3 regions of the Actinomadura napierensis genome follow, and region 1 is predicted to be linked to each of the others. Evidence: riboswitches for the same ligand, from Rfam matches in the RefSeq annotation. Region 1 holds a riboswitch; each other region holds the start of a gene.
What was found. Region 1 has a riboswitch for cyclic di-AMP ahead of ABD296_RS13905 (NlpC/P60 family protein). Riboswitches for the same ligand answer to the same signal wherever they lie in the genome.

Region 1 (4,201 bases):
GTCCCCGCCGGAGGACCCGCCGTACTGGTCGTAGGCCGGCTGCTCATAGGACTCGTACGACGGCTGCTGCCACTGGTCCTGCTGCGGGTTCTGCCACTGCTGGTGGGACGGAGGCTGCTGCTGTTGCTGCCACTGCTGCGCGGGCGGCTGAGCCTGCCCCTGCCGCTCGGGCTGCTGCCATTGCTGGGAACCCTGGTACGGGGGCGGCGGTCCGTACGAACCCTGCCCCTGCGGCGGTTGGTAAGGCCGCCCGCGGTTGGGGGAATCACTCATCTGGGTCAGTCCTCCAGGCGAAGCAACATCCGGGTGTTTCCCAACGTATTGGGCTTGACCCTGTCGAGGTCCAAGAACTCTGCAACGCCTTCGTCGTAGGAGCGGAGGAGTTCCTCGTACACCTCCGGCGCCACCGGAGTACCGAGGATCTGCTGGAAACCATGGCGCGCGAAGAACTCCACTTCGAAGGTAAGACAGAACACCCGCCGAACGCCGAGTTCCCGCGCGGTCTCCAGGAGCCGCGCGACGATGCGGTGCCCGATCCCGCGTCCGCCGTACCCCTTGTCGACGGCGACCGAGCGGACCTCCGCCAGGTCCTCCCACATCACGTGGAGCGCCCCGCACGCCACGATGGGGCCGGCCTCCCCCGGGCCCGTTCCCTCGACGTCCTCGGCGACCCAGTACTCCTGGACGTCCTCGTACAGCTTCACCGCGGACTTCTTGAGCAGGCGTCGCCCCGACCCGGCGTACAGATCGACCAGCCTGCGGATCCCCTGAACGTCGGCGGTACGGGCACGCCTGATCACGACTTCCACAAACAGGCGAGGTTACCGAACGCCCCGCCCGGTCCCGGCCACCGGCGGCCGCGCTGAGCGCACCGCACCGGCCCCAAGGCCCTCGCCGGCCCGCCAAGGGCCGTCAAATCCGGCGTTAACCCCACGCACCGTCCGCCACGACCTGCGAATTCGCATGTTCTGGTTGGCATCCCCTGGCGGTTCCGTTAGTGTCCCGCTCTGACGTCGGCCTTCCGCGAAACGGAGGCCGAACCGCCGAGTCCACGGGCCGCAGCCGGCGCCCCGAGGAGCCGGGGACCCACTTTCGGAGCGTTCGGGGACCGCCCCGAACCGATTCCGTCTGGGGTGAATCCGCAGCCGCGTGGACCGAAATCCGCGCGCGCTCAGCGGACGGGCTGCTCCGGCCCGAACCCGTCAGCTAACTCGGTAGGCGGACAAGGAGAGGAGATTTGGTGCGGACGGCTCGTTTCCGCGTCCGGGCGCTCACGATCGCCGGCGCGCTCACCGCCCTTTCCATCACACCCCACGTGGTGGCCCCCCATTCGTTCCCCGCGGCGCACGCCGACCCCGACCCGTCGGCCAAGGAGCTGAAGGACCAGGCGTTCAAGCTCGCGGACCAGCTGGAGCAGCTCACCGAGCAGTACAACGGCCTGAAGGTGAAGCTGCAGCAGTCGCAGCGGGCGGCCAAGGTCGCCGCTACCAACGCCACGCGCCAGCAGAAGTCCCTGGAGGGCCTGCGCGAGAAGGTCGGCGAGCTGGCCGCCACCAGCTACATGCAGGGCGGCACCGACCCCACGGTCTCGTTCATCTCCGCCCAGGACCCGCAGGCCGTCCTGGACCAGGCCGCGACGCTCAACTACTTCGCCACCCAGGACAGCACCCAGGTCCTCGGCCTCATGCAGGCGATGCAGTCCGCCCAGCGCGCGCGCAAGTCCGCGGAGGAGCGCACCCAGCAGGTGACGCAGCTGAAGACGCAGCTCACCGAGCAGAAGAAGAAGGTCACCTCCGCCTACGAGAAGGTCCGCGGCAAGGCCGTCAAGAAGGACCCGAGCCTGCTGGCGAAGCTGCCCGTCATCGGCGACGGGAAGGCCGCGCAGGCGCTGCGGTACGCGATGAGCAAGCTCGGCAGGCCGTACGTCTGGGGCGCGGCCGGCCCGACCACGTTCGACTGCTCGGGCCTGACGATGTGGGCCTACAAGCAGGTCGGCATCAACCTGCCGCACTACACCGGCAGCCAGTGGAACGCCGGGACCCACGTCTCGGAGAGCCAGATGAGGCCGGGCGACCTCATCTTCTTCTACTCCGACCTGCACCACATGGGGATGTACGTCGGCGGCGGCAAGATGATCCACGCCCCCCACACCGGCGACGTCGTCCGCATCGCCTCCCTGTCCGGCCGCCCCATAGCCGGCGTAGTCCGAGTCGCCTGACCCCCCACAAAGAACAAACCGCCCGAACCTGAACCACGCCGGACCGCCGTGGAAACGCGTCTTAACCTCAGCCGGAGCGGACCGCAACGATGCGATCGCGTGCGAAGCCGGATTCGAGCGAAGCGAGAATCCGATCGCGAAGCGAGCCCCCAGGGCGAGTCGGAGCGATGCAGCGATCGCCGCTTTGCCCGTTGAAGGGAGGGCGCCCCAGCGCCCGACCGCCAAGGGCAATGCAGTGAAATCGAACTCGTCCCGCGGCGGCGCTTTCTGCCAGGGACCTACCTGTCAGGGGTTCGGCGCCGCCGCTGCGGGGTCGGACGAGTTCGCATCGCTGGACTTGCTTCCGGTCGGGCTGGTTTCCGGGTGACGCCCGCCGTCCCCTGACGGGCGTCGTCGGGTCGCGCTAGATGAGCTGCCTTCGGGCCGCCCACACCACGGCCTCGATAGGGGTGTTGACCTCCAGCCGGTCGCAGATGTTGCGCAGCCGGCGGCGCAGGGTCCGCGCGCTCAGTTCCAGCTTGCGAGCCGCCACATCAGCGGTGACACCGCTGGCGATCTGGGAGAGCAACCTGATCTCCTCGTCGCTCAGCCCGAAATCGAGTGTGGCTGTTTCCACTCCGTCCTCCCTCGTCCGTGGTTGATGACCGCGGGGATGCAGCCGTCCGCTGCACAGGCACGGGTTGGGCCTCGATCTGCATGCGTTGGGTTGCCGGGTCCGGAGCCTTCCGGACTAGATCATCGGTTCGGTTCCTTTGCTGTCTCGCGAAGCTTGGCCGGAGGTGGCCGTTAGGCCGATTGCGGGGGCTTGCGGGGGAACTCCGGGTGACGATTCAGTCGTTGGCCACGTTGGCAGGGGCGGGTCTGGCTCGCCGTTCCGAACCCGTCCTTCCTCCCTGGACTCACCGGATCTCGCCGCGGACGAAGATCGTGAATCGTTTCAAGCTACGCTTCGGCTCGGAACGCTAGGCGGCCGGATCCGGCCCGTCAAGCGCTGGTTAAGTGCTATCTGTGCCCGGATGGTCGCAATGCGTGACCGGGTTTTCGGGGATTGACACAGGAAAGCCCAACTACCTGGGGAAACACCACCGGGGCGGACGAGGAGCGACTTGCCACAGACCAGTATCCGCGAGGTCGCGAGGCGTGCCGGGGTCTCAGTTGGGACCGTTTCGAATGTCCTAAACCGGCCAGATCTCGTGGCCGAAGCTACCCGTGACCGTGTCCGCGCGGCGATCGAGGAGCTCGGTTTCGTCCGGAACGAGTCGGCTCGCCGGCTCCGGACGGGCCCCGATCGCACCGCGGGCGAGTTCGGCGACGAGCCGCGCCGCCTGTTCGGCGTCGTCGTCGAGGACCTCGCCAATCCCTACGCGGCGGACGTGGTGCGCGGCGCCGAGGAGGCGCTCAACGCGGCGGGCCACGACGCCCTCTGGCTGTCCAGCGACCATTCCGCCGCCAAAGAGGCCCGTTCGCTGGAACTGCTGGACGAGCAGCACGCCGCGGGCGCCCTGATCGTCCCGGTCGGGCTGGGTCCGGCCGGGATCCGGCGGCTGCGGGCCGCCGGGTTGAGCGTCGTGCTGATGGACCGGGACGTCTCCGACGCGTGCGCGGTGCATGTCGACCACGTCGCGGGAGGGGAGCTGGCCGCCGCGCATCTGCTCGGCATCGGACGCGAGCGGATCGCGTTCGTCACCGGCGCGCCCGAACCGCAGCCTTGCGTCGAGCGCCGCGACGGCGCGGCCCGCACGCTCGTCGAGGCCGGTCTGGGGAAGCCGCCCGTGCTGATCCAGGACGCGCTGAGCCCGACCGAGGGCCGGCGCGCGGCGCGGCGCGTCCTGGACATGTCACCGACCCCGGACGGGGTGTTCTGCGCGAACGACCTGCTGGCCATCGGGCTGATCAACGAGCTGACCCGGCTCGGCGCGCGCGTCCCGGCCGACATCGCGGTGGTCGGCTACGACGACATCGAGCTGGCTGCCAGCGCCGCGG
Region 2 (4,201 bases), on a different contig from region 1:
CTCCCCGAGGTCGGCCGGCTGACCGTCCGCGGCGAGCCCGCCGGGGCGTCCGTCCGCCCGGCCGCCGGCGACGAGGTCCGCGTGGACGCCGTGCCCCGCCCCCAGCCGGTCCCGCTGGAGCCCGGCCAGGAGGCGCCCCGCTTCCTGCTCGACGTCCACCTGGGCACGCTGGCGCGCCGGATGCGGCTCCTCGGCCTCGACACCGCCTACCACAACGACATGGACGACCCGGCGCTGGTCGTCCAGGCGAACGCGGAGCGCCGCGTCCTGCTCACCCAGGACCGCGGCCTCCTGCGCCGCCGCGCGCTCTGGTTCGGCGCCTACGTCCGCGGCTCCCGCCCCGACGACCAGCTCCGCGACCTCCTGGACCGCTTCGCGCCCGTCCTCAGCCCCTGGACGCGCTGCACCGCCTGCAACGGCGTCCTGCTCCCCGTCGACAAGCAGGAGATCGAGCGCGACCTCGAAGCGGGCACCCGCCGCAGCTACGACGTCTACGGCCGCTGCGCCGACTGCGGCCAGGTGTACTGGCGCGGCGCCCACGGCGACCACCTTGAGAAGATCGTCGAAGAGGCGACCCGCCGGGTCGAGGCGGCCCGCACCGGAACCGTCCGGGCGGAACCCGCCGTCTCAGAATGACCGGGCGGAACGGGAGGGGCTGGTCACCATCGGCGATCTGGTAGTCGTGGGCGCGGCGATCATCCGGGACGGGCGGCTGCTCGCCGCGCAGCGGGCCGAGCCGCCGCACATGGCCGGCGGCTGGGAGCTGCCCGGCGGCAAGGTGGACCCGGGCGAGTCCGACGAGGACGCCGTCGTCCGCGAGTGCCACGAGGAGCTCGCCATCAAGATCCGCCCGCTCCGCCGCGTCGGCGGCGACTGGCGGCTGAGCGAGCGCGCCCTCCTGCGCGTCTGGACCGCCGAGATCGTCGAGGGCGAGCCGCAGGCCTTGGAGCACCTGGCCCTCCGCTGGCTCACCCGCGACGACCTGTACGACGTCGCCTGGCTCCCCGGCGACCGCCCCGTCATAACCGAACTGGAACCCGACCTCCGCCCGACCGCCAAGGGCTAGGAGATTCGATTCGCGCCGGCGTAGTCGGAGCGGGTGGACAGTTTGGAGATCTTCACCACATCGCCGGTCTGCGGGGCCTGGAGGAACTTGCCGTCGCCGACGTAGATGCCCATATGGTGCAGGTTGCTGCCGAAGTAGACCAGGTCGCCGGCGCGCAGCGAGCCGCGGGAGACCTTGCTGCCGAGCTGGTAGAGGTCGCCGGTGTAGTGCGGCAGGCCGGACTTGCCGACCTGGGCGTAGGCCCAGACGACGAGGCCGGAGCAGTCGAAGGAGCTCGGGCCGGCGGCGCCCCAGACGTAGGGGCTGCCGAGCTTGGTGAGGGCCTTGCGGGCCATCTTGGCGGGCAGGTCCGAGCCCTTGATCGTGGCGGTGAGGCCGGACTTGGGGTCGGTGGTGTGGGTGGTGGTGAGCTTGTCGAGGCGCTTGACGACCTCGTCCACCTTGGCCTTGGCGGCCTTGCGGGCGGCCTGCACCTTGGCCTGGGCCTGCTTGACCTGCTCGGTGCGGTCCTGGGCGGCGCGCTGGGCGGCCTCGGCCTGGTCGACCTGCTTCTGCAGGGCGAGGACGGTGGTGGCCTGGTTCTGCTGGAGGTAGGCGGAGTCGGAGAGGCTGTCGGCGCTGCCGCCGGAGCTGAAGATCGCGTCGGGCCCGCCGCTCATGTAGTTGGCGGCGGCCAGCTGCGCGAGCCGCTGCCGGGCGGGCGCGGTCTGCTTGAGCAGCTGCTGCGCGTACTTGGCGGCGGCCTGCTCGGCCTTGACGGCGTGGCCGAGGTCGACGCGCGTCTTGTTGTACTGCTCGGTGAGCGTCTCCGCCTCGTCGTTCAGCTCTTTCAGGCTCTGCTTCAGGCCCTTCTCCGTGGTGGGGAGGGGACTGGGCGTGCCGGTGGCCGACGGGGCGGCGGCGGGGCCGAAGGGGGTCGCGGCGTGCGCGGCGACGGGCGCGGTGGCGCCGAGGCCGGCGAGCAGCAGTGCTGCGGCGGTCACGGTCGGCGCGACGCGCCGCCGGTGAACGGGGTCCGGTGCCAAGCCGGTGTTCTCCTCTCCTCGCTCGCCTACCGGGTTAGCTGACGGGTTCGGGCCAGGAGTCGCCCTACGACGTGCGTCGATTCACCCCAGGGGGATGGGTCCCCGGTTCGCCCGCGGGTGGGTGCCGCGGGGGATTCGGCGGTCCGGCCGCAGCCCCGGGGGGTGGGGCTCCGGACGACCGGATCTCGGGAAGATTACAAAGGATGGACAAAGATGGCCAATCGGGGCCCCTGTGAGGCATGGGAACGGGCGGCTCGGGGCGGGTTGCGCCCTGCGCCAAGTAGAATGAAGGTAGCCGCGCGTCTGCGGCGACTCCCGAACTCTCACGCAAGGCGAGCCCGCATGCCCATCTCCACGCGCGACGACCTCCGGAACGTCGCGATCGTCGCCCATGTCGACCACGGCAAGACGACGCTGGTCGACGCCATGCTCTGGCAGTCCGGTGCCTTCCGCGAGAACCAGGACGTCGACGACCGCGTCATGGACTCCAACGACCTGGAGCGCGAGAAGGGCATCACCATTCTCGCCAAGAACACCGCCGTCCGGCACAACGGCATGACCATCAACATCATCGACACGCCCGGCCACGCCGACTTCGGCGGCGAGGTCGAGCGCGGCCTGTCCATGGTGGACGGCGTCGTCCTGCTGGTGGACGCCAGCGAGGGCCCGCTGCCGCAGACCCGGTTCGTGCTGCGCAAGGCCCTGGAGGCCAAGCTGCCGGTGATCCTGGTCGTGAACAAGACCGACCGTCCCGACGCCCGCATCGACGAGGTCGTGGACGAGACGTACGAGCTGTTCATGGACCTCGACGCCACCGAGGAGCAGATCGACTTCCCGATCGTGTACGCCTCGGGCCGGGCCGGGCGCGCGTCGCTCGCCAAGCCCGCCGACGGCGGCATGCCCGACAGCGAGGACCTGGAGCCGCTGTTCTCGGTGATCACCGAGACGATCCCGGCGCCGTCCTACGACCCGGACGGGCCGCTGCAGGCGCACGTGACGAACCTGGACGCCTCCAGCTACCTCGGCCGGATCGCGCTGTGCCGGGTGCACGCCGGGACGATCAAGAAGGGCCAGCAGGTCGCCTGGTGCCGGCACGACGGCAGCATCGAGAAGGTGAAGATCACCGAGCTGCTGATGACCGAGGCGCTCGCCCGCAAGCCCGCCGACGAGGCGGGGCCGGGCGACATCATCGCGATCGCTGGCATCCCGGAGATCATGATCGGCGACACCATCGCCGACCCGGAGGACCCGCGCCCGCTGCCGCTGATCACGGTGGACGAGCCCGCGATCTCCATGACGATCGGCACCAACACCGGACCGATGGCCGGCCGCGAGAAGGGCACCAAGGTCACCGCCCGGATGGTGAAGGACCGCCTCGACCGGGAGCTGGTCGGCAACGTGTCGATCAAGGTGCTGCCGACCGAGCGGCCGGACGCCTGGGAGGTGCAGGGCCGCGGCGAGCTGGCGCTGGCGATCCTGGTGGAGAACATGCGCCGGGAGGGCTACGAGCTGACCGTCGGGAAGCCGCAGGTCGTCGCCAAGGAGATCGACGGCAAGAAGCACGAGCCGGTCGAGCGGCTCACCGTCGACATCCCCGAGGAGCACCTCGGCGCGGTCACGCAGCTGCTGGCGGTCCGCAAGGGCCGCATGGAGCACATGACCAACCACGGCACCGGCTGGATCCGGATGGAGTTCCTGGTCCCGGCCCGCGGCCTGATCGGGTTCCGCACCGAGTTCATGACCGAGACGCGCGGCACCGGCATGGCGCATCACGTGTTCGAGTCCTACGAGCCGTGGTTCGGCGAGCTGCGCACCCGGCCGTCCGGCTCGCTGGTCGCCGACCGGTCCGGCGCCGCGACCGCGTACGCGATCACGAACCTGCAGGAGCGCGGCACGTTCTTCGTCGGGCCGACCACCGAGGTGTACGAGGGCATGATCGTCGGGGAGAACTCGCGCTCCGACGACATGGACGTCAACATCACCAAGGAGAAGGCCAAGACCAACATCCGGTCCTCGACGTCCGACATCGCCGAGACGGTGACCCCGGCGCGCCTGCTGACGCTGGAGCAGTCGCTGGAGTTCTGCCGTGAGGACGAGTGCGTCGAGGTGA
Region 3 (4,201 bases), on a different contig from region 1:
AGGTACTCGGCCGCGGCGAGCGCCCCGGCCTGGTCGCCCTCCTTGATCAGGTAGGCGGCGATCGCGGGCAGCGGGTTCGCGGCCTCGAACACCACCGGGTCCAGCCCGGCCAGGTAGCCGGCGGCAAGATCCAGGAACCGGGCCCGGTAGACCGGGTCGCGGTCGCGCAGCTCGCGCAGGTAGAGCAGCAGGTCGTGGTTGACGAACTTGACGTCCTTGGCGTGCTTCAGCCCGTCCGCGCCGCGCAGCTCGAACAGCATGTCGATGCGCCGGTGGATCTCCAGCCGGTCGGCGAAGTTGTGCAGCTCGTCCCGCCGGTTGGAGATCGTCGGCATCACCGTCCGGTCCCGGACCAGCCAGTTGTAGACCCGGTGCGGGATCAGGGCCGTGCGCCGGGCCGCCAGGTAGGCCTCGGCGCTGAACAGCAGGTCCTCGTAGTGCAGCCGCTCCACGAACCGGAGCGCGCCGTCCTCCAGGAACTCCCGCCGGTAGAGCTTGTTGGTCGACAGCGTGTCGTAGAGCAGGTCGGGGTTCTCCTCCAGCGACCCGTACACCGCGCTCCGCTGGTACAGCCACGGGTACCAGGGGCGGACCCGGTCCTTGGCGCCCTCGGGCAGGTCCAGGAAGACCCGGTCGCAGCGCCCGGAGACCAGGTCCGCGCCGCTCTCCTGCGCGGCCGAGAGCAGGTTGAGGCAGGCGTGCGGGTCGAGCAGGTCGTCGCTGTCGAGGAACATCACGTACCGGCCGTCCGACCGTTCGACGCCGACGTTGCGCGGCCGGCCGCAGCCCCCGGAGTTGACCGGCAGGTGCACCGCCCGGACCCGGCCGGGGTGCGCGGCGGCGAGCCGCTCGGCGGCCTCCCCGGTGGCGTCGGTGCTCGCGTCGTCGACGACCACGGTCTCGACGCCGCCCAGCGACTGCGCCAGCGACGAGGCGACCGCCCGCGGCAGCCGCCGGGCGTCGTTGTAGGCGATCACCACCACGCTGACATCCGGGCGCACCCGCATGGGCCATCCCCTTCCGCTCCTCGGCGTGCAGGGATTCCTTTCCATCAAGGAGGCGTCAAGGGCCAACTCTGATCAAAAGCTGTCAATGCTTAGCATTACCCGACAGGCCCTGGCAGATCACCCCGGGAACGCCAAAGGCGCCCGGCCGGAACCGGGCGCCTTCTCTCCGCACAAAAATGATCTTTTCCGCGCGGTGGTGGCGATCAGGACTTGGCGTAGTCCGGGTATCCGTAGCCGACGACTTCGGACTTGTCGCGGACCTTCTCCTGGACGGCGTTGCCGGTGTTGCCCTCGACCGTGCTGATCGTCCCGTTGCCGTTGTCCTTGACGACGAGGCCGACGTGGTCGATACCGTCGATCCCGCCGCGGGACCCGTTCTGCCAGTCGAAGAACACGACCGCGCCCGGGCGGGCCTTCGTGCCCCACTTGCCCTCGTCCTTGAACCAGGTGGCGTGCTGGACGGTGTAGGCGTCCCAGCCCATGTTCCGCACGCCGGTCTGCGCGCTGAGCCAGGAGACGAACATGTCGCACCACTCGGCGCCCTTGTAGTCGCCGACGCTGCCGCCGTCGCGCCGGGCGGTCACCGCGGCGTGCGAGGTGGAGGCGTACCAGTCCGCGTACTTGGTGGACCCGTTCCGGCCCTCCTCCACGCCGACCTGCGACTTGGCCAGCTTGATCACGGTCGACGCGTCGACCGTGCTCGCCTTGCGCGCCGAGCGCCCGGACTCGGAGCGCTCGGACTTGAGGTGCTCGGACTTGACGTGCTCGGACCTGCCGGCGACCGCCCCCTCGCGGCTGACCGCGGCGGCGGCCTGCGCGGGGGTCTCGGCGGACGCGGTGTCCCCGCTCAGGGGGTTGAAGATCGCGAGTCCGACCGCCCCGGCCATCACACCCGCCACGGCGACGCCCACGGCCCGGTCCTCGGGGCTCATGCGGGCGAGCGCGGCGCGGGGGGCGGCGCCGTTCAGGCGCAGCGCGCTCAGTCGGGGGGCGATGTTCTCGAAAAGACGATCGAAACGACCGGTCATGCAGGGAATCTCCTTGTCTCCCATGACGCCTACCGGGTTAGCTGACGGATTCGGGCATGGAAGAGCCCTACGGCGCGTACTGACGGACGCGCCGATTCACCCCTGGAACCTTGGGTCCCCGGCTCCGTCCGGTCGGGTGGACCTGGACGGACTCGGCCTCGCACCGCGGAACGCGGTGCCGGATATTCGGATGTATCTCAGCGACTGATCTCGAGGAGGGCGCGCATCGTGTGGCGCGCGTCGCGTGCGGAGCCCGCTCCGCGACCCTCGGCCGCGCATGGAAGCGGCCGGCGTGCAACGCATGGAACGCGCTGCGTGATTCGGGAAAGAAGGTACCAACGCTCAGCGGAAAAGCAAACCAGGAGCAAAAGGATCTTTTGCCTGGTCAGCACCCCTCCGCGGGATGATCGAGCGCCCCCGGCCGCGCGCTCTCGGCGATCTTTGTCCGGAGCGCCGGAAACCCTTATGGGAAGGGCGATTTCGATAACCGTCGCGAGCGCCGGGAAAGGTAAAATGATCAAATGGCGATGGGCGGGCGCGGATGCGCGGACGCGGACCGGCGCGCGTCGCAGATCACACCGGCCCCGCCTTCCCCGCGCCGGTGTGCTGTGCATCACCCCTGGTCACCGGCGGGTCTGACCAGGGCATGATCACTCCACGTGCAGGGCGAACATCGTGGTGTCGTCGGCCGCCCGGTCGTGCTCCATCCGCGCCAGCACCTCGTCCAGCGCCAGTTCCGGCCCCGCCGAGGAATCCCGGAGAATGCCGGTGAGCCGCGCTATCCGCTCGTCCAGGTCGGCGTCGCGGCGCTCCACCAGCCCGTCGGTGTAAAGGAAGATCAGATCCCCCGGCCGCAGTTCCGTGGAGATCGTCTTGTACTCCCAATCCGGCAGGGCGCCGAGCAGCGGGTCGCGATAGACCTCCAGCGGCTCGGCGTGGCCGTCCCGCACCAGGATCGGCGGCAGGTGCCCGGCGCACGTCCACTCCATGACGCGCTGTTCCGGCCGGTAATGGCCGACGATGGCCGTCCCCGTCGCCGGCGGGTCCATGCTGCCGACCAGCTCGTTCAGCCAGCCCACCAGCCGCCCCGCCGGCTCGCCGGTGCACGACAGGCCCAGCAGCCCGTTGCGGCTGCGCGCCATCGACGCCGCCGCCGGCAGGCCGTGCCCCGCCGCGTCCCCGATCGCGAACAGCGCCCGGCCGTCCGGCATCGCGCGGGTGGCGAACCAGTCCCCGCCGATCCGCGCCGTGCTCTCGGCGGCCAGCGCCCGGATCGCCACGCGCAGCCCCGGCAGCTGCCCGACCTCCTCTTCGTCCGGCAGGATCGCCCGGCGCAGCGTCACCGCCACCTTGCGCTCCTGGGCCGTGCGCGCCTGCTGCTTCAGCATCTGCCGGCGGGTCTCCGCCAGCGCCCGCTCCACCCCGCGACGCCGGGTGATGTCCTGCGACACGATGTTGATCGACACCGGCAGCCCCGCGGCGTCCAGCACCGGCTCGGCGAACAGCCACAGATTCCGCCGCGCGCCGTCCTTGCCGATCACCCGGTGCTCGGCCTCCACCGGCTCCCGGCGGGAGAACATCGTCTGGACGGCCTCCTCCACCAGCGGCAGGTCGTCCTCGGCCACCACCTTCGGCAGGTCGTGCGGCGCGGGCGGCACCTCGTCCGGGCCCAGCCCGTAGTTGGCCAGCATCTGCGGCGTCCAGTCCGCCTGCCCGGTGACCAGGTCCCACTCGCCGAACCCGATCAGCGCCAGCCGCTCCACCCGCTCCAGCCGGCGCGCGCTGCGGTCCTCGCCGGAGTGGTACCGCCAGGTGACGCAGACGCCCGTCGGCACCTGGACGCACCGCACGCTCATCCGCGACGAGCGCGACAGCCCGCCCTGGACGGTCGAGTACATGATCGAGTCGCGGTCCAGGGTCGTCCCGCCCTCCAGCACCGCGACGTACTCCTCGAACAGCCCGCTGAGCGCCGCGCCCGGGTCCGTCCGCAGCAGCCGCAGCCCGGTCAGCTCCTCGGGGCCGCGCCCGAACAGGTCGCGCGCGGCCCCGTTGAGCTCGGCGTACAGGAAGTCCTGGACCTCGCCGTCCGGACCCCGCACCGGCACCAGGTGCGCCGCCGAATCCAGGGTCCCGTCCAGCAGCCCCCGCGCCACCGGGTCCGCGGGC

Region 2: linked by a shared signal. The riboswitch ahead of ABD296_RS46350 (C40 family peptidase) and the one ahead of ABD296_RS13905 (NlpC/P60 family protein) in region 1 are both predicted to bind cyclic di-AMP.
Region 3: linked by a shared signal. The riboswitch ahead of ABD296_RS05990 (CHAP domain-containing protein) and the one ahead of ABD296_RS13905 (NlpC/P60 family protein) in region 1 are both predicted to bind cyclic di-AMP.

Annotation. Positions count from the first base shown of each region.
Region 1 is NZ_BAAAMR010000020.1:31,836-36,036, forward strand. Features, by position in the region: gene ABD296_RS13895 (RDD family protein) at 1-273, opposite strand, end outside; gene ABD296_RS13900 (amino-acid N-acetyltransferase) at 279-809, opposite strand; cyclic di-AMP (ydaO/yuaA leader) riboswitch at 1,032-1,237, shown strand; gene ABD296_RS13905 (NlpC/P60 family protein) at 1,241-2,218, shown strand; gene ABD296_RS13910 (LuxR C-terminal-related transcriptional regulator) at 2,622-2,891, opposite strand; gene ABD296_RS13915 (LacI family DNA-binding transcriptional regulator) at 3,325-4,201, shown strand, end outside.
Region 2 is NZ_BAAAMR010000171.1:5,301-9,501, reverse strand. Features, by position in the region: gene ABD296_RS46360 (Mut7-C RNAse domain-containing protein) at 1-636, shown strand, start outside; gene ABD296_RS46355 ((deoxy)nucleoside triphosphate pyrophosphohydrolase) at 683-1,066, shown strand; gene ABD296_RS46350 (C40 family peptidase) at 1,063-2,091, opposite strand; cyclic di-AMP (ydaO/yuaA leader) riboswitch at 2,099-2,225, opposite strand; gene typA (translational GTPase TypA) at 2,434-4,201, shown strand, end outside.
Region 3 is NZ_BAAAMR010000006.1:145,272-149,472, forward strand. Features, by position in the region: gene ABD296_RS05985 (bifunctional glycosyltransferase/CDP-glycerol:glycerophosphate glycerophosphotransferase) at 1-1,007, opposite strand, end outside; gene ABD296_RS05990 (CHAP domain-containing protein) at 1,211-2,035, opposite strand; cyclic di-AMP (ydaO/yuaA leader) riboswitch at 2,048-2,203, opposite strand; gene ABD296_RS05995 (PP2C family protein-serine/threonine phosphatase) at 2,686-4,201, opposite strand, start outside.